4 regions of the Paenibacillus sp. P36 genome follow, and region 1 is predicted to be linked to each of the others. Evidence: riboswitches for the same ligand, from Rfam matches in the RefSeq annotation. Region 1 holds a riboswitch; each other region holds the start of a gene.
What was found. Region 1 has a riboswitch for cyclic di-GMP ahead of ACKTT9_RS00175 (PilZ domain-containing protein). Riboswitches for the same ligand answer to the same signal wherever they lie in the genome.

Region 1 (4,186 bases):
GATCGCCCGCGAACAGCGCTGCTTCATCGCCGCCTGCTGCTCCACGAATTTCAACGATGACGTTCTTGTCGTCATTCGGGTCTTTTGGCATCATGAGGATTCTGAGTTGTTCTTCCAGATTAGCCGATTGCTCGCTAAGCTCTTCGATCTCCATTTTCACCATTTCACGCATTTCATCATCCAGCTTCTCGTTCTGCATCGCTTTCGCGTCTGCCAGCTGCTCGCTCACGCTCTTATATTCATTATAAGCATCGTAGGCTTCCTGAAGATCGGATTGTTCCTTCGAATACTCTCTAAGCTTCTTCGTGTCACTCGTCACATCCGGGTCACATAGCAGCTCACTTAATTTATCATAGCGGTCCACAATGGACTGAAGTCGATCCAACATAACGGATCACTCCTTTCTTTATTTTTTATTCATTAAACATTAAATCGGAAATGCATAACGTCCCCGTCATTCACTACGTACTCTTTACCTTCCAGACGCACTTGCCCTTTTTCCTTCGCGCCGTTCATGGAACCCGCCGTTACCAAATCCGTATAAGACACAACCTCGGCACGAATAAATCCACGCTCGAAATCGGTATGAATTACGCCAGCCGCTTGAGGAGCTTTCGTTCCTTTGCGGATCGTCCAAGCTCTTACTTCCTGCACCCCAGCTGTAAAATACGTATACAAGCCAAGTTTGCGATAAGCTGCTTTAATCAATCTATTCAAGCCGGACTCTTGAAGTCCCAACTCTTCGAGAAACATTGCTTTTTCTTCTTCTTCGAGCTCAGCAATCTCGGATTCCACCTTCGCGCTGATCGAAACAACTTCGTTGTTTTCTTTCGCCGCGTATTCCTGAACGATTTTAACAAATGGATTCTCATCCGCTGTTGATACTTCGTCTTCGCTCACATTGGCCGCATAAAGAACCGGCTTCATGGTCAACAAGTGAAGGTCGCGAACAAGCAGCTTCTCATCGTCGCTCAAGTCGATGCTGCGCGCTGGCAGATCGTTATAAAGAGCTTCCTTGATGCGTTCCAAACACTCAACCTCAGCAACAACTTTTTTGTCGCCGCCTTTCAGGTTTTTGCGGGAGCGCTCGATCTTTTTCTCAACGGACTCAATGTCAGCCAAAATCAATTCAAGATTAATCGTCTCGATATCGCCAATCGGATCTACTTTACCGGAGACGTGCGTAATATTATCATCCTCAAAACAACGGACAACATGCACAATGGCATCCACTTCACGAATGTGCGCCAAAAATTTATTTCCAAGCCCTTCGCCTTTGCTCGCGCCCTTCACCAAACCCGCAATATCAACGAATTCGAAGGCTGTCGGAACAATGCTCTTAGGGACAATCATCTCTACCAGCTTGTGCAATCTCTCGTCCGGTACTTCAACTACCCCAACATTCGGATCTATCGTACAGAACGGATAGTTTGCAGATTCTGCCCCCGCCTGTGTAATTGCATTAAACAATGTCGATTTTCCTACGTTCGGTAGACCGACGATACCTGCTTTCAAAGCCATCGTAGTTACAACTCCTTAATTTTCGAAAATCATCCTTCTTATTATATAGTACTTGGAACGCAAAAAAAAGCCTGTAGGCTACTGATTAGCTGCAGACTTTTTTTCCAGTGCTTTTTTTGTTTCATTTTCCTGCTTCTGGACGAAGTACGTTTCAATCTGATTTTTTAAAATAAATCCGCGCAGCGCGTTCGTTTTCTCATCCGGGATGCTGACAAAACTAGCACCGTAATAGTAGCCGTCATTCGTTTTTTCTTGCCGAACAATTTCCATTGTACATGGCACCAAAAAGCCCAAAATTAACTCCACTTCCAGTTGAGAGTTCTTTTGAATGACTTTTTCAAGCATAGCATTTTCACTGATCGTAAATCCTAAACCATTAATAGATAGATTTTTGATAGAGAATCGAATCGGTGTATCAAAATGATGTTTGAGCTTCTTGTTTCTATCTTGGAGCGCGAAAAGAAGCCCTTCATTCTTCACATCTACGCGAGGGAATTCCCGCTTTTCCGTGAACTTCCTGCGGTTTTCAGGAGGATTCAGAACAATCAACGAACCCTGCTCCTTGGCCACAACCACCGTATCCATAACAAACAGCCCGGATTTCGTATATACCGTCATTTTACACTTATCTCCCAGCGCAAATACATGATACTCCGGCAGCTCAACTTCAATAATGTCACCTAGTGCATAGGTCAGCACGCCAGTGGCTACGAAATCTTCCTTGCTCAGCATCGCTTTGCTGTCAATCATTACATCAGCGTCGTACCCTTCTTTGCTGCCGTAGAACTTAGCAGATTTTTGTTTGCTAACCACTTTGTTGATCAACCCTCCCCGCGTTCCATATAAAAAAATAGACTGCCCCTGCTTTGGGGACAGCCTATTACCTCAACCTGAAAAAGCATCGATTTTCGGTAACCAGGCTGTCGTAGTTCCATAGGAACCGTAGACCCTCGGCTTTGCGTCCTTACCTTTCGGTAAGTTTGCCATTATCGAACCTTACAAATGAATTGTCATGCTTTGTCGTACAATATCGTGCTATATGGTCTAAAAGACCTACGTTATCTCTCATTATACGGTTGGATTTCCCTATTATCAACTAATTCTCTTGCATACATCTGGTATTTGTTGTATGAATGTTAGAAGAATTAAATATCCACAACTTTTCGAGTTATACACATTGTTATCCACAGGTTGTTAACAACGAATATTTGTTCGATCCTTTGTTCACATGTGGATAAGATTATTTTTAGTGAGGTGTCCCCCTGTGGATGAATATAATGAACATATCCCGTGGATGAAAGCGGCCATAGAGGAAGCCCGTAAAGCCGAAGCCATTCGAGAGGTCCCGATTGGTGCCGTCGTTGTCTATCAAGGGGAAATTATCGGCCGCGGCTACAATCTTCGTGAAACGACGCTGGATCCGCTTGCTCACGCTGAAATGATTGCTATTAAGCAAGCCAGCGAGCATTTGCAAGCGTGGCGCTTGCTTGACTGCAAGCTCTACGTCACGCTGGAGCCTTGCCCGATGTGTGCCGGTGCGATTGTTCAAGCGCGCGTTCCGCAGGTGATCTACGGCACAACCGATCCCAAGGCTGGCTGCGCGGGAACGTTGATGAACTTGCTGCAGGAGGACCGGTTCAATCACCGGGTCGATGTGGTCAGCGGCGTGCTGCAAGAGGAGTGCGCGACGATGCTGACGCAGTTTTTCCGCAAGCTGCGCGGGAAGGAATAGCGCGTTGGCGTTGGCTTTTGGCTTTGGCTTTGGCTTTGGCTTTGGCTTTGGCTTTGGCTTTTGGCTTTGGACTTTGCCGTTGGGGCTGGGCGCTAAGCTGAGTGCGAGCTAGCTTCGCAAGCGGTCGCCTCGCATTGATACGCGAAAGGGAACTGATCCCCTATTCGCCGGATCTTAAGTACTTCAGCGAGGAAGTGGGAACTGTGATCCGCTATTTTAGCATTTCTAGCCGAAATCTTGGCTAACTAGGCGAAATAGAGCCCGGTAGTTCCGTCTGAACCCTGGAAGTGTACGTTTTGGCTTAAAAAGCGCCCGGTAGTTCCCCATCGCACGATGCAGTTAACGAATTTCAACTACAAGTTAAATCTTGCCACTCAAAGGTTGCGCCATATAAGGCTTCGTGCTATCATAATCTTTGCCATGCGCCCGTAGCTCAGCAGGATAGAGCAACAGTTTCCTAAACTGTAGGCCGGATGTTCGAATCATCTCGGGCGCGTATACAACATAACGCCAGTTAACGGTATAAGCCGTTAGCTGGCGTTTTTTTTCAATCCACAGGACAGTTAAATTCTTTTAAAGCTTTGTTCATATTTTCTTTTAATTTATCTACATATCCAGTAAGATCACCAGAATGATTGCTAAGATTTGCGTTGTACTGATTGACTTCATTGTTTATCTGCTCTGTGTAAAGAGCAGCGATCTCGTGACATCTTGGACCTCTAATTGGCGAATTTGACACGGGCAGCGGTGTAGGCGTTGGTTGAGGTTTATTCGGAACAGATACATCCGTTGTATTATCTACACGCTGAGAGTTCCAAGTCTTCATAAAATGGTATTCTGCTAGGTTGTCCTTACTGCTCTTACTAAACTCCTCAGCATTTGATCGTTTGACGGTAACAAAGTTTCTAACCGAGTTATTATAAATAATGCTTA
Region 2 (4,186 bases), 310 kb from region 1:
ACGGCAAGTTTGCGCCGCAACAAGAAGTGTCAAGGGCTCAAGCAGCAAGCGCGTTTTACCGCTTCTTGCAGAAACGGGCGGAACTGCAGGACCAGCCACGTTATTACTACTAGGAAGCGGGCAAGAAGACGGATGAAAGGCATATGAATCTCGTGTCACCTCAGTTCCCCAATGATGCGAGATTCGCGTGGCCATTAACGTGTACACTGAAAAAAGGCTATCTTACAGGTCATAGACCCGCAAGATAGCCCTTTCTTCACGCGCTTATTCATGTTCTAAAACATTGGAAATACATAATGAACTAAGAAATATAGAACTCCGAAGATGATAATAATGTAAGCAGCATACTTGATGAAGGTGGAGGCTACTAAGCTGGAATCCGATTTTTTCTCCACATGGCGTTCTTCAATGTCAATATTACGTGGCTGTGTCGACATAGCAATCACTCCCTTATAAGTATCTTGCTAGTTAATACCCGCCATATTTTGGAGTGAAACATTAGCATTCATAAAATGTTCCAATAATATTTTCTTACAGGCGCTCCTCAGTATGCTACAATAATCTTTAAAATTTATTACGCATATTGGAGAGAAAGGAAGTAAGAGAAAATGGTTGTTTCCGGAAAAGTAGGTTTGGAAGAAATTATTAGGGCCAATCATGTGCTCAGCAAGGTGATCGAACCATCGCCTCTGCAACGCAATGAGCTGCTCTCTAACTTGTATGAATGTAACGTTTATTTGAAACGTGAAGATATGCAGGTCGTTCGTTCTTTTAAAATTCGCGGAGCGTACAATGTGATCCAAAGCTTGACGCCGGAAGAACGCGAAGCGGGAGTCGTGTGCGCAAGCGCCGGCAATCACGCGCAAGGCGTTGCTTACTCCTGTAAGCAGTTAGGGATTGAAGGGAAAATCTTCATGCCAACGACGACGCCTAGGCAAAAAATTTCGCAGGTGAAATTATTTGGCGGCTCTTTTGTAGAAGTCATTCTGACAGGGGATTCTTTCGATGATTCCTCCAATCACGCCAAGGCCTACTGCGCCAAAGAGAACAAGGTGTTTATTCACCCCTTCGATGATATTCGTACGATCGCGGGACAAGGGACTGTCGGTCTGGAAATCATGAATCAGATGTCCGATACGCCGGACTTTATCTTTGCAACTATCGGCGGCGGCGGTCTTGTAGCCGGTGTGGCGACTTATGTGGACAGCGTTTCTCCGCGTACCAAGATTATTGGCGTTGAGCCAGAGGGCGCTGCAAGTATGCAGGAGTCGCTCAAGCAAGGCAAAGTCGTAACCTTGTCTACGATTGAGAAATTTGTAGACGGTGCAGCTGTGAAGCAGGTAGGCGAGCTTACCTTTGATATTTGCAAAGAAAAGCTGGACGATATCGTTGTTATTCCTTCAGGCAAGGAATGCACGACGATCCTGGAGCTTTACAACAACAACGCCATCGTGATCGAGCCTGCAGGGGCTCTGCCTGTTGCGGCGCTTGATGCTTACCGAGATCAAATTCGCGGCAAAAACGTAGTTTGCATCATCAGCGGTGGTAATAATGACATAGACCGGATGCAGCAAATCAAAGAAAGATCGCTAGTGTACGAGGGCTTGAAACACTATTTCATTCTTAATTTTCCTCAGCGTGCAGGCGCTTTGCGTGAATTCCTGGAGGAAGTTTTGGGGCCGACCGACGATATTACCCGATTTGAGTATACGAAAAAGAATAATCGGGATGATGCTCCAGCACTAGTCGGCATCGAGTTGAAAAATAAAGATGATTATGAGGGCCTTATTGAGCGTTTGTCCCGCAAGGACTATGATTACATCGAGATCAATAAAGATCCTAAACTTTTCAATTTGCTAATTTAACTAAAAATAGGCAGAGTAGAAAAAATTATGATATAGTTAAATAGTCCTGCTTTTTCTTTGTTTACCTGAATATTGTAAAAGGCAAACTTGCCGAAAGGTAAGGACGCAAAGCTCCGGGTCTTAGGTTGCCGCCGCAACGATGACGGCTGGGCTGCCGAGAGGAGCAGTTTACCGATACAGGTACGCCTACGGCTATTCCAAATGGAATAGCCTTTTTTGATGACCGGAATGGAGGTTCCCCACGAATGAGAAGCCTTTTTATAAAGTGGATTCAACAGATGAAAGATCAGGAGCTGCGCTATGTGGGCATCCTTGGTTTCTTTCTGCTGACGGCTAATCTACTTGCTGCTGCTTCTTTTACATTTACCCCGAAGATGATCTTGTTCGTCCTCATTCAAGCACTCATTTGCTTCTTTTTTGCCATTCGCATCCGTTACTTGCGGCTTAACAGCATCGAACAGGAGGAAAAGAGTAAGCAGCTGGCTTACTTGGCCTACCATGATACATTAACGGGCTTGCCAAATCGACGGCTGTTCGAGGATCGCTTAAAGCGTGTGCTTCTTCATGCTCAGCGTTATGACCAGCTTGCGGCAGTTGTATTTCTCGACATGGACAGATTCAAAGAGATTAATGATTCTTACGGCCATGCCTCTGGCGATCAGCTCATTCGTTTGGCTGCGGAGAGATTGTTAGGTTGTCTGCGTGGTTCTGATACGGTGTATCGGCAGGGCGGCGACGAGTTTATTATTTTGCTTGAATCTTTTACCAAGCCGGAAGACGTCAGAGCAGTGGCTATACGCATTCAAAATGTGCTGGATGAACCTTTTATCCTGGATGGAAAAACCGTTACGATAACCGCTAGTATGGGGATTGCGTTATATCCGCTCGATGGGACTAAGCCCGAACAGCTTCTTCAGCGTGCGGATGAAGCGATGTACGAGGCCAAAAACCATGAGAATAACCGCTTCCAATTTTATGCCTCAGATATTGATACGATGGTGAAGAGTAAAGCTCACATGGAGAATGAGCTGCGCTTGGCTCTGGAGCAGGAACAGTTCGAATTACGGTATCAGCCGCAATATGAAATCGCAGGCCGTAAGCTCATCGGTACGGAGGTCAGCCTCCACTGGGAGAAGGGGTCCAAGCAGCTGAGCAAGCTCATGGATTGGCGGAAGGCAGCCGATGAACTGGGATTCATGGTCCCTATTGGCAAGTGGGCGTTTCAGGCTGCATGCCGGCAGATGAGGGACTGGCAGAACGCTGGGCAAGAACCGCTCAGAATGACGTTCACCATTAAATCTTCGCAGTTCAAAGATGATCATTTTATTGCACATATAGCTGATGTACTGCAAGAAACAGGTATCGATCCCAGGTTGGTCGAGCTGGACCTTACGGAAAGCATCACGTCTTCCAACGTGCAGGAAGCTAGCAAGAAGCTGACGATGCTGAAAAGGCTAGGCGTACGCATTGCCATGGATGACTTGTGTACGGGGCTTTTTACACGAAGCGGGCTGGAGGGTATGCCGCTGGATAGTGTGAAGCTGGACAGCACGCTGATCAGAGACCTAGTCGATGATGACGAGAATCAACTGCTTGCAGCTGCTATCGTTCGGATGGCCCACCGATTAGGATTGAAGTTAATTGCGAAAGGTGTCGAAACGGAAGAGCAATTCGAATACTTGAAATTTCTGCAATGTACGGAGGTGCAAGGAAAACTGTTCAGCAGTCCGCTATCCTCGGGACAATTCCTCACATTGATGACCAAAAAAAATTAAAATTGGTCATCTAGATTTTATTGACCGGCGGTAGTATAATAAATAATTGGGGCTTAAAACCTATATTGTGGGGCTACACAAAAAGACCATGTCAACTTGGTTAACATCACGAATTATGATCATTTGCCGTAGGATTGCTTTTCACTGAAGTACCGAAGTGATACACTCGGTCTATGATCAGACATACATATTTTAACTGATTCTGGTCAACCTAGAATGTGGGATTTAAGGTACAATTTTAAATTTATTTTTGGGGGTAAAGATGATGAAAAAAGTATTCACAACAGCGCTAATGGCTGTCACTGTGTCCGCAGTTGCTTTGACAGGTTGCGGTGCCAAAAAAGAAGAAACCAAACCGGCCGCTTCCGCTTCACCAGCAGCAAGTAGCGCAGCATCCGCAGCACCAAGCAACAACAGCGGTAAAGATTTCAAAATCGGCATGGTCACAGACATTGGTGGCGTAAATGATAAATCTTTTAACCAAAGCGCATGGGAAGGTTTGCAACAATTGAAGAAATCAACTGGCGCAAACGTTAAGAACCTAGA
Region 3 (4,186 bases), 2.4 Mb from region 1:
TGCCGGCAATATTAAGTCCAAATTTCCCCGTGTACAGTTGAGTGCCCGAAGTGCCAGACACCAGTTTCAAGCTAAGATCACTTCTGCCGTAGACGGCTTCCCCAACCGTGTAGTCCGTACCTGCTTTCGCATTATACAACCCCCAGTTGCCACCTACTTCTGCTGCTGGCCCCGTCGTCGATGGCGTTGTAGGGTAACTATTAAAACTCGCCGCCACATAGGTGGTCACTGCAGCCTGTGCCGCACTCGGTCCCGCCATGCCGTAGGGCAGCAGCAGATTGCCTGCCATCGCAGCGATGAGGACGCATACTTGCATCCTTTTACTCATGGACATCTCCCCTTCATGATTTGATGCTTACACGTTCATTATAAGAGGAGGTTCCGCCTTGCAATATTTCCATTTCATCCAACCGGCTTAACAAATTATTTCTACCATGTACAAAATGTCCATTTGGATTTACAAATACTTACCGCGCATAGAAAACTGCCTGATGAAAAAGCCAGTCTTCCCTATCATCTTCTCCGCACTTTATCAATGCTTAAACATTCGAGCTCCCGGTGGCTTCGATTACGTTCGATTTTATATACTCCCCGTATCCAGCCCGTCTTTATATTCTACAATTTTGTTCTTACCGGTCCGTTTAGCAGAGTACATGCTTAGATCAGCTTGCTCGAGCAGCTTCTCTGGGGTTAAACCATATCGATATATGCTGAATCCTATGCTTAAGGTGACATTACTCTCTCTTTCTACTCTAGAACGGAAGTTCTCTGCCCACTCTTCAATACGCGAGATAGTATCTTTATCATCAATAACAGCAATCAGTTCTTCACCTCCATAGCGTCCTGGAAAACCAATATCATCCGTCTCTTCTTGCAAAATTTCAGCGACGGTCTTTAAAGCAGCATCCCCAGCATGATGGCCAAGGGTATCATTGAGCTCCTTGAAATTATCAATATCTGTGAATACGATTGCACATTCCCCTTTTTCTACACATTGCTTAATTCTAGTGCTGATAGCTTTACGATTGTACAGTCCAGTTAGCCCATCTAATAATGAGGAGTTCACAACACTCTGAAACATAGTTATGAAACGTTCAATTAATATTAAGAGCAGGATAAAATAGTAAATAACCGGTAGAATATCGAATATAATCAGGATCCATTTTTCTGTTTGCCATAGGTCTGTTTCAGCGTTTCCCACAACAATACATAAATAGATTATTAATGATACCCGATGTTTAATTGTTTCACCTATATAAGGGCTAATAAGTAACCAGGAGATACAAACAGCGGCAAATTCAATTATGGAGAGTGATAACTCAGCTTTAAGAGAACTTGTTAGGAAGAGTAAAAGTGGGATGAAAATCGCAGCAGCGAGGTAGTAAATTATGCTTCGTTTTATCTTTTTAAAGTATGACGCGTATATTCCAATATTTAAATTCATGAACATGATGGCACTAGCAATGTGCAGTAGCGATCTGGATCCTAACGAGGTAATTTTAAGCACTTCATATCCCATTGATAATATCAGGCCGAATGTTAGGATCAAATATACTTGTTTTCTCCTTAGTAGATATAGTCTTAAAACCATAACGAGCATTACTATTAGCAAGACACTACAAATTGTATTTGTGTAGAGTTGAAACGTTATTTGCACTCATATACATCTCCTTATTCATGCTTAGACCCATGGCTTTGTGTCTCCACCTTTCGATGGATTTGCCTTTGTTCATTATTGCTTGTTAGTTGAACCTGAGATCATCGTTGTAAATAAAATGGCTCAGATTTATTCTCTTCGTTTTTAAAAATATTGACGAGAAGCAGGACTAAAGAGTCTCTATAAACAAGTGCTTGAAGCTCACGAATGGAATGTGTTCTGGTTTTAAACTTAATATTAGCAATATGATTTTTCAGAGTTTTTTCGGCAATATGGAGTTGTTCACTTAGCTCTCTATTGTTGCCTCCACAAACTGTCAGCAGGCGTAATACCTCATTCTCCCTCCGAGTGAGACAAAAACGCTCCTTAAACGTATTGAAGTACGCATTAAACACGGGGGACTCCACAATCAATCGGTTTAATATCATCGCTAGATTCATTCTCCTTATACTAGTAAGCGTTGGAAGAGAGACTTCTGGTCTTGTAGATCCTTTTTAAACTTAAGAAGAAAATTGTTCTTGTAACGTTTTGGAAAGATCCTTCAAACGGAGTAACTCTCTATTAATGTGGTGAGATGCATTCGATTGAGTTTCTGTAGTGCTGTAAAGCTCTTGTACGGAAGCCACGCTTTCTTCGGTAACCGCTGATATGTTAGTCATTTCATTAGAAATCACTTGTGACCGTAGTTCAATATGTTTCACAGATTCATTAAGGGCTTCAACAATATCAATCATCTCGGTAATAGCCTCGTTCATTTGCTTCAAACTGGATATCGACGCTTCTGCAAGTTCAACCGTGTAAGTTGTGGCTTGTCTTCCAACTTCAATCTGGGTTAAAGATTCTTCACTTTCCTCTTGAATATTCGTTAGAATTCCCTTTATTTCATATGTGGCCCTATTACTCTGCTCAGCTAATTTCCGGATCTCACTGGCAACGACAGCAAACCCCCTGCCATGCTCCCCAGCTCGTGCCGCTTCTATAGAAGCATTTAAAGCTAAAATGCCCGTTCGGCTAGCTATTTCTTGAATCGTGGTAATAATATCCCCTACTTGGTGAGAAGACTCGTATAAATTTTGCATGGTGTCCGTCGTTTGTTGTATCGCATGGGATACAATTCTAACTTGCTCGAACAAAGGTTCAATATTGTTTTGATTGTTATGCATCGTTGTGGCTGTAGTCGCAGCCGTTGCCTGCAAGTCAGAAAAGGATTGGGAATTCTGCTCAATCATCTGATTAATACTGTGCAGATTAGTCTTCATATTGCTCAGTGATTCACTTTGAATTTCAAGACCTGTAGACACTTCTTTAAAAGTAACCAGCATATCATTATTTGCAACAATGTTATTTTCAGATTTCTCTGAAATGATCACAGACGTTTGCTCTAATACTTGCGAATGTTTTTGTACCGTTTCGAGTAGCGCTTCAGCTTCTTTTTGTTTAATTGCTTTTTCCAATTCTATTGCGTTCATTATTCTTTTCTTGGATAAAACCTGGAGACTTGTTGCACTGGACGTTAAAATCAGAAATATAGCGTGAATAAGAAGCATTAAAAAGGAGTATTCGCTATTCCCAAAGATCAATTTAGGCACTAAGAAAAATCCAAAAATATGCTGCACGGCGAAAATGCCTGTCATAAGAGCAATTAGCTTAATATCTTCGTAATAAGCTACTATAGCAACCACCATAAATATAGAAAAATGCATCTCTATCCCCCCTCCTCCACCAGAAATAATAGAGATACTAGAAAAGGTAAGAACTAATGTATTAAGCATTGGTATCATGGGTTGATCAGTTTGCTTTCGATAAAGAAAATAAGCTGCCCCCAAGAAAGCCGCGGGAATAATGAACAAAATGTTCAGCGCAAGTGAATAGTGTTGGCCGCTATCATGACCGGTTGCCATATTCTCCATCAACATCATGTGTCCCATGTTTTCCATGAAATTAAATTTTCTATACAATAAATGGATGATAAAGCTGAGTGCTATGGTGCCCAAAGATATCTGTAACATGAACCTGTTTTTCTGTCCTATCATTTCTAAAATCCTCCTATTTTAACGATATTATCCAACCTGATTTAGTTGTTTTCAATCTCGTTTTGCTCCTTGTGTTGGGCGCTGCTCCCGAATATAGGGTTCATCCATATACACATTCGACTTTTCCATATATAATATGGATAATTCTTCAAGCTGCTGAATAAGCTGTTTACATTCAAGAATAATGTCAAGCAAGGACTCAGTCGAGCCATTTTGATCAGACATAGTTATCTCCTGTTCTTCTAAGTTTTGTGGGAACGTTCCCTTAACGTTTTCTCCAGTATTATGAACATTATATTATTAAAATGAGTATGATCAATCTAGAGATTGTTAACACTGTGTATAGTTTTATTTAACCACGTGAGATAAGGTGCCTCCATGAATTCAGAACAGATCCGCTATATTCTACAAGTAGCCACAGAAAAATCAATACGAAAAGCAGCAGATAAATTACATATAACTGCCTCAGCCCATTAGCCAATCCATTCATTCATTA
Region 4 (4,186 bases), 1.0 Mb from region 1:
TATGCGGATGTGGTCATTAAAAACGGTACGCTGGTCAATGTGTATTCAGGCGAATTAATTGCGCATATGGATGTCGCTGTGGCTGAGGGACGAGTGGCATTTGTCGGGAACGCCGACCACACGATTGGCGAGCAAACAGTTGTTATTGACGCTGCCGGGAAATACATAGCTCCAGGATTCCTAGACGGTCATATGCATGTTGAAAGCACGATGCTTTCTGTTACGGAGTTTGCCAAAGCGGCTCTACCCAAAGGAACAACGGTAATCTTCATGGACCCTCATGAGATTGCCAATGTGTTCGGTTCCGAAGGAGTAAAGCTGATGCATGAAGAGGGGCAGCAGCTGCCGCTCAAAGTGTTCACGACGTTTCCATCTTGCGTGCCTGCGACAACAGACTTGGAAGATGCGGGTGCCAGCTTGGAAGTGAAGGATATTGAAGAAGGATTGCAGTGGGAAAATGTAGTCGGACTTGGTGAAGTGATGAACTTCCCTGGTGTCGTCTACGGGGATCCGAAAATGTGCGGAGAAATTGAAGCGACGATTAACAGCGGCAAAGCCGTCACAGGGCATTTTCCAAGCGAAGATGACCGTATGCTGCAAGCTTATATCGCGTCCGGCGTGACCTCCGATCACGAAACCGTAACACGCGAGCAAGGGCTGCACAAAGTCCGCATGGGCATGCATTTGATGATTCGCGAAGGCTCCGCTTGGCATGATGTCAAAGAGGTCATCAAGGTGGTTACCGAAGATAAAGTGAACACCTCTAACATTTCCCTCGTCACGGATGACGTCAGTCCGCAAACGCTAGTGGAAAAAGGACATCTCAACCATGTGGTGCGCCGTGCGATTGAAGAGGGCGTCGATCCTGTTACCGCGATTCAAATGGTGACCATTAATGTGGCGCGCTATTTTAACCTGGAGAAGGATCTAGGCAGCATTACGCCAGGAAAATGCGCAGACATTTTATTGCTCGATGATTTGCAAAAGGTTGAGCCTGTCACTGTCATGACGGACGGGAACATTATCTTTGACCAGGGCCAAATTGTTGCAGATTTCCCTACGTATGTGTATCCGTCGCATATTCGCAGCTCCATGAATGTGAAGCGGGAGCTGACGGCGCAGGACTTTCAGCTTGCTAGCCGCGGTAACGATGAGCGAACAAGCGTCAATGTCATTCAGGTGATTGAAAATAGTGCAAGAACAGCGAAAATGACAGCCACGTTAAGCGTCGAGGATGGCATTATTCAACCGGATATCCAGCAGGACGTTGTCCGTCTGGCTTGTATTGAGCGGCACCGCGGCACAGGCGAAATTTCGCTTGGTTTCACGAGCGGATTTCAATTGAAATCCGGCGCTGTAGCGTCTACTGTGGCGCATGACAGCCATAATTTGATTGTTATGGGCATTGATGAGCAGGATATGGCTCTCGCTGCAAATGAGCTTGTGAAATTGGGAGGCGGCACCATCGTCGTAGAGAACGGCCGCGTGCTGGCTCAAGTGCCGTTAACGATAGCAGGCCTTATGTCCGATAAATCTCTGCTTGAAGTCGTTGACGAAGTTGCCCAGCTTGAAGGAGCATGGAAACAAATTGGCTGTCCGTTAAACGCACCGTTTATGACTTTTTCATTGATAGCTCTGCCGGTTATCCCTGAAATTCGGATTTCAAACCGTGGAATAGTCGACGTAACTCAGTTTAAGCTCATTGACGTGGAACTGGTTTAGGTTATTGAAAGGTACCCCTTAGGGTGCCTTTTCTTATTTGGGGGAGGGAACTACAGGCCGCTATTCCCCAGAAAAGGGGCGATTCCCACTTGCAGGGGGAACTACGGTCCGCTATTTTACCGATTTCACCCCGGAAAACCTGCTATGATGGCAGAATAAGACCCTGTAGTTCCGCTCGGAGGGGAATCAGGTCGTTTTCCTTGCAATAGTGGCCTCGAGTTCCTCTAACGAATTTTCCTGTCGATAAGTATGAAGTTTTGTCAAAAGTACATCTTTCGGTCTGTTGACATTTTATAAACCTTATCATATTTTAATCTGTTTCGACACGATACAACATTTATTGCTATGTACATATTAAAATTTATCGCTCTATAATAAGTATCAGATTTAAGACAAACAGCATGTACGAATGACTGACTAATTGATAAAGGCAAATCATTGGAAACAATGAGACGCAAAGCCATGGCCTAACACATACATTTTTGTATGATATGGTTGACAGGTTACCGGGTAGGAAGGATCAAGATCATCCTTTATTCGGGGTGGTCTTTTTTGTTCGTCAAAACATCATCCAAGGAGGCAATTTGCTTGAAAGAGAAAAACCGTGTTATGCAACTAATTGTCATCGGGACACTCGTCCTAAGTTTGTTGGTCCATGCACTAAACCACATTGCTCATCACTCGCTCATGGAACACGTAGTCATGCATTCAGCGTTCTCACACGGTTTTTTAAATCAAATGTTTTTCTGGACACCGATTGGGCTTGTTATCATCGGAGCCGTGCTGTCCCGCCTCCAAGCTGAACATCCTTGGATCCCGTTTGTTCATATGTTGTCGTTAACGTTGTGCTCGATGTCGATTATTGCCGGGGGCAATGGCATGGTGGAGTATCATTTTTCCATCTTCATGGTGTTAGCTATCTTGATGTACTATAACAATATTACCTTGCTGCTCAGCAGTACGGTTCTTTTTGCCGCCCAGCATCTGCTCGGGTTCTTCTTTTTTCCTGAACTGGTCTACGGTTCCGAAGTGTATGCGTTTACAATGGTGGCGATACATTTGATTTTCGTCATCCTGTTCATCGGCGCAGTGCTGTATCAAATCATCTCCAACCGGCATGCAACGCAGCGCTTCGAGAAGGAACAAAATCAAAAGCTGCAGCAAACCGTAAGGTCAATTATTGAGAGTCTCGCCCATACTTCTCAAGAGGTACAACTGAACTCCAGCGGTCTGAGCGCTCAGTCCAATGAACTCAATCGCTTGACGATGGAAGTTGTTCAAACGATGCATCAGGTGGAGCAGGCTGCCAACGATCAAGAAAACAGCGTAGAAGTTAGCCGGAAGGCAATAGGCGAAATGCTCACGGATATTTGCCATATTGCTGAGAATTCCGCCAGTGCGTCAGAGCTATCCAGTCAAGCGGCCCATGAAGCTGAAAAGGGAAATCAATCCATTCAGCTGGCTGTTCAGCAGATGCAATCCATGAATCACGCCATTCATACAACCGCCGAGAAAGTGAAATTACTTGGAGAACGATCGCAAGAGATTAATCAAATCGTCAATTTGATAACCGATGTTGCTTCACGTACGAATTTGCTAGCTCTTAATGCTGCTATCGAAGCAGCGCGTGCAGGTGAGCATGGGAAAGGGTTTACGGTTGTGTCAACAGAAGTCCGCAAATTAGCCGAGCAAACGAGCGAGTCCGCTAAACAAATTGCAGAGCTGATTGAAGATATACAAATGAACAATCAATCCTCCATGCATGCGATGGATCAAGTCATTGGTACCTTTGCTCAAGGAAATGAGGCCGTTGTTTCTGCGGGACAAGCTTTTGGACGCATCCTGGGATCCATCCATTCTGTAGCTACGCAAATGCGCACGATCAGCGGTACATCGCAACAGATGTCGGCAAGTACACAGCAATTCAGTGCTACTATGGAGGAAATTTCATTATTATCCAGCCAACTAACCGACAATGTGAAATCAGTCAGCAAACGAACGGATCAACAGGACTTACTGATTAATAAAGCGTCAGATTTAGCCGACAAACTGGAAGAACATAGCCATACACTCAATGACATCATGAGGAAGACTAAGCTTACCTTTTCTCTCCAGTAACTTCCAACAGTAATGAAGAAATGAGGATCACATATGCATCACCCGATAACAGAAAGTTATAATTTCGTCCTAGTTCTCTTGTCATTCACCATCGCCTTGCTTGCCTCTTTTACAGCCCTTAATTTGGCGCGTAAAGTATCGTCCTCGGAGGGGTGGTATCAGAAAAGCTGGATGATTTGCAGTGCCATTGTCATGGGGGTAGGCATCTGGTCCATGCATTTTATCGCCATGCTGGCTTGTGTATTGCCGGCAGGAGTGACTTATGACCTCTCCATCGTCAGCATTTCCATTATCGTAGCGGTCAGTGGCGCGCTCGTCGGGCTTTTTGTCGCGTTCCAGAAGAACT

Region 2: it holds a riboswitch for cyclic di-GMP, as region 1 does, so the genes downstream of both, ACKTT9_RS37195 (putative bifunctional diguanylate cyclase/phosphodiesterase) here and ACKTT9_RS00175 (PilZ domain-containing protein) in region 1, are expected to answer to the same signal.
Region 3: it holds a riboswitch for cyclic di-GMP, as region 1 does, so the genes downstream of both, ACKTT9_RS11070 (GGDEF domain-containing protein) here and ACKTT9_RS00175 (PilZ domain-containing protein) in region 1, are expected to answer to the same signal.
Region 4: it holds a riboswitch for cyclic di-GMP, as region 1 does, so the genes downstream of both, ACKTT9_RS34000 (methyl-accepting chemotaxis protein) here and ACKTT9_RS00175 (PilZ domain-containing protein) in region 1, are expected to answer to the same signal.

What each region holds. Positions count from the first base shown of each region.
Region 1 covers NZ_AP038372.1:38,778-42,963, reverse strand. Annotated here, with positions in the region: gene prfA (peptide chain release factor 1) at 1-388, opposite strand, end outside; gene ychF (redox-regulated ATPase YchF) at 421-1,521, opposite strand; gene ACKTT9_RS00175 (PilZ domain-containing protein) at 1,600-2,334, opposite strand; cyclic di-GMP riboswitch class I at 2,429-2,516, opposite strand; gene tadA (tRNA adenosine(34) deaminase TadA) at 2,771-3,253, shown strand; tRNA gene ACKTT9_RS00165 (tRNA-Arg) at 3,676-3,749, shown strand; gene ACKTT9_RS00160 (stalk domain-containing protein) at 3,801-4,186, opposite strand, start outside.
Region 2 covers NZ_AP038372.1:8,464,145-8,468,330, reverse strand. Annotated here, with positions in the region: gene ACKTT9_RS37210 (S-layer homology domain-containing protein) at 1-113, shown strand, start outside; gene ACKTT9_RS37205 (hypothetical protein) at 276-437, opposite strand; gene ilvA (threonine ammonia-lyase IlvA) at 609-1,865, shown strand; cyclic di-GMP riboswitch class I at 1,936-2,024, shown strand; gene ACKTT9_RS37195 (putative bifunctional diguanylate cyclase/phosphodiesterase) at 2,111-3,640, shown strand; gene ACKTT9_RS37190 (BMP family protein) at 3,906-4,186, shown strand, end outside.
Region 3 covers NZ_AP038372.1:2,417,092-2,421,277, reverse strand. Annotated here, with positions in the region: gene ACKTT9_RS11075 (polysaccharide lyase family 8 super-sandwich domain-containing protein) at 1-328, opposite strand, end outside; gene ACKTT9_RS11070 (GGDEF domain-containing protein) at 581-1,549, opposite strand; cyclic di-GMP riboswitch class I at 1,644-1,734, opposite strand; gene ACKTT9_RS11065 (response regulator transcription factor) at 1,759-2,097, opposite strand; gene ACKTT9_RS11060 (methyl-accepting chemotaxis protein) at 2,158-3,690, opposite strand; gene ACKTT9_RS11055 (hypothetical protein) at 3,742-3,915, opposite strand; gene ACKTT9_RS11050 (LysR family transcriptional regulator) at 4,069-4,167, shown strand; gene ACKTT9_RS11045 (LysR family transcriptional regulator) at 4,151-4,186, shown strand, end outside.
Region 4 covers NZ_AP038372.1:7,736,277-7,740,462, reverse strand. Annotated here, with positions in the region: gene ade (adenine deaminase) at 1-1,722, shown strand, start outside; cyclic di-GMP riboswitch class I at 2,142-2,233, shown strand; gene ACKTT9_RS34000 (methyl-accepting chemotaxis protein) at 2,311-3,840, shown strand; gene ACKTT9_RS33995 (EAL domain-containing protein) at 3,874-4,186, shown strand, end outside.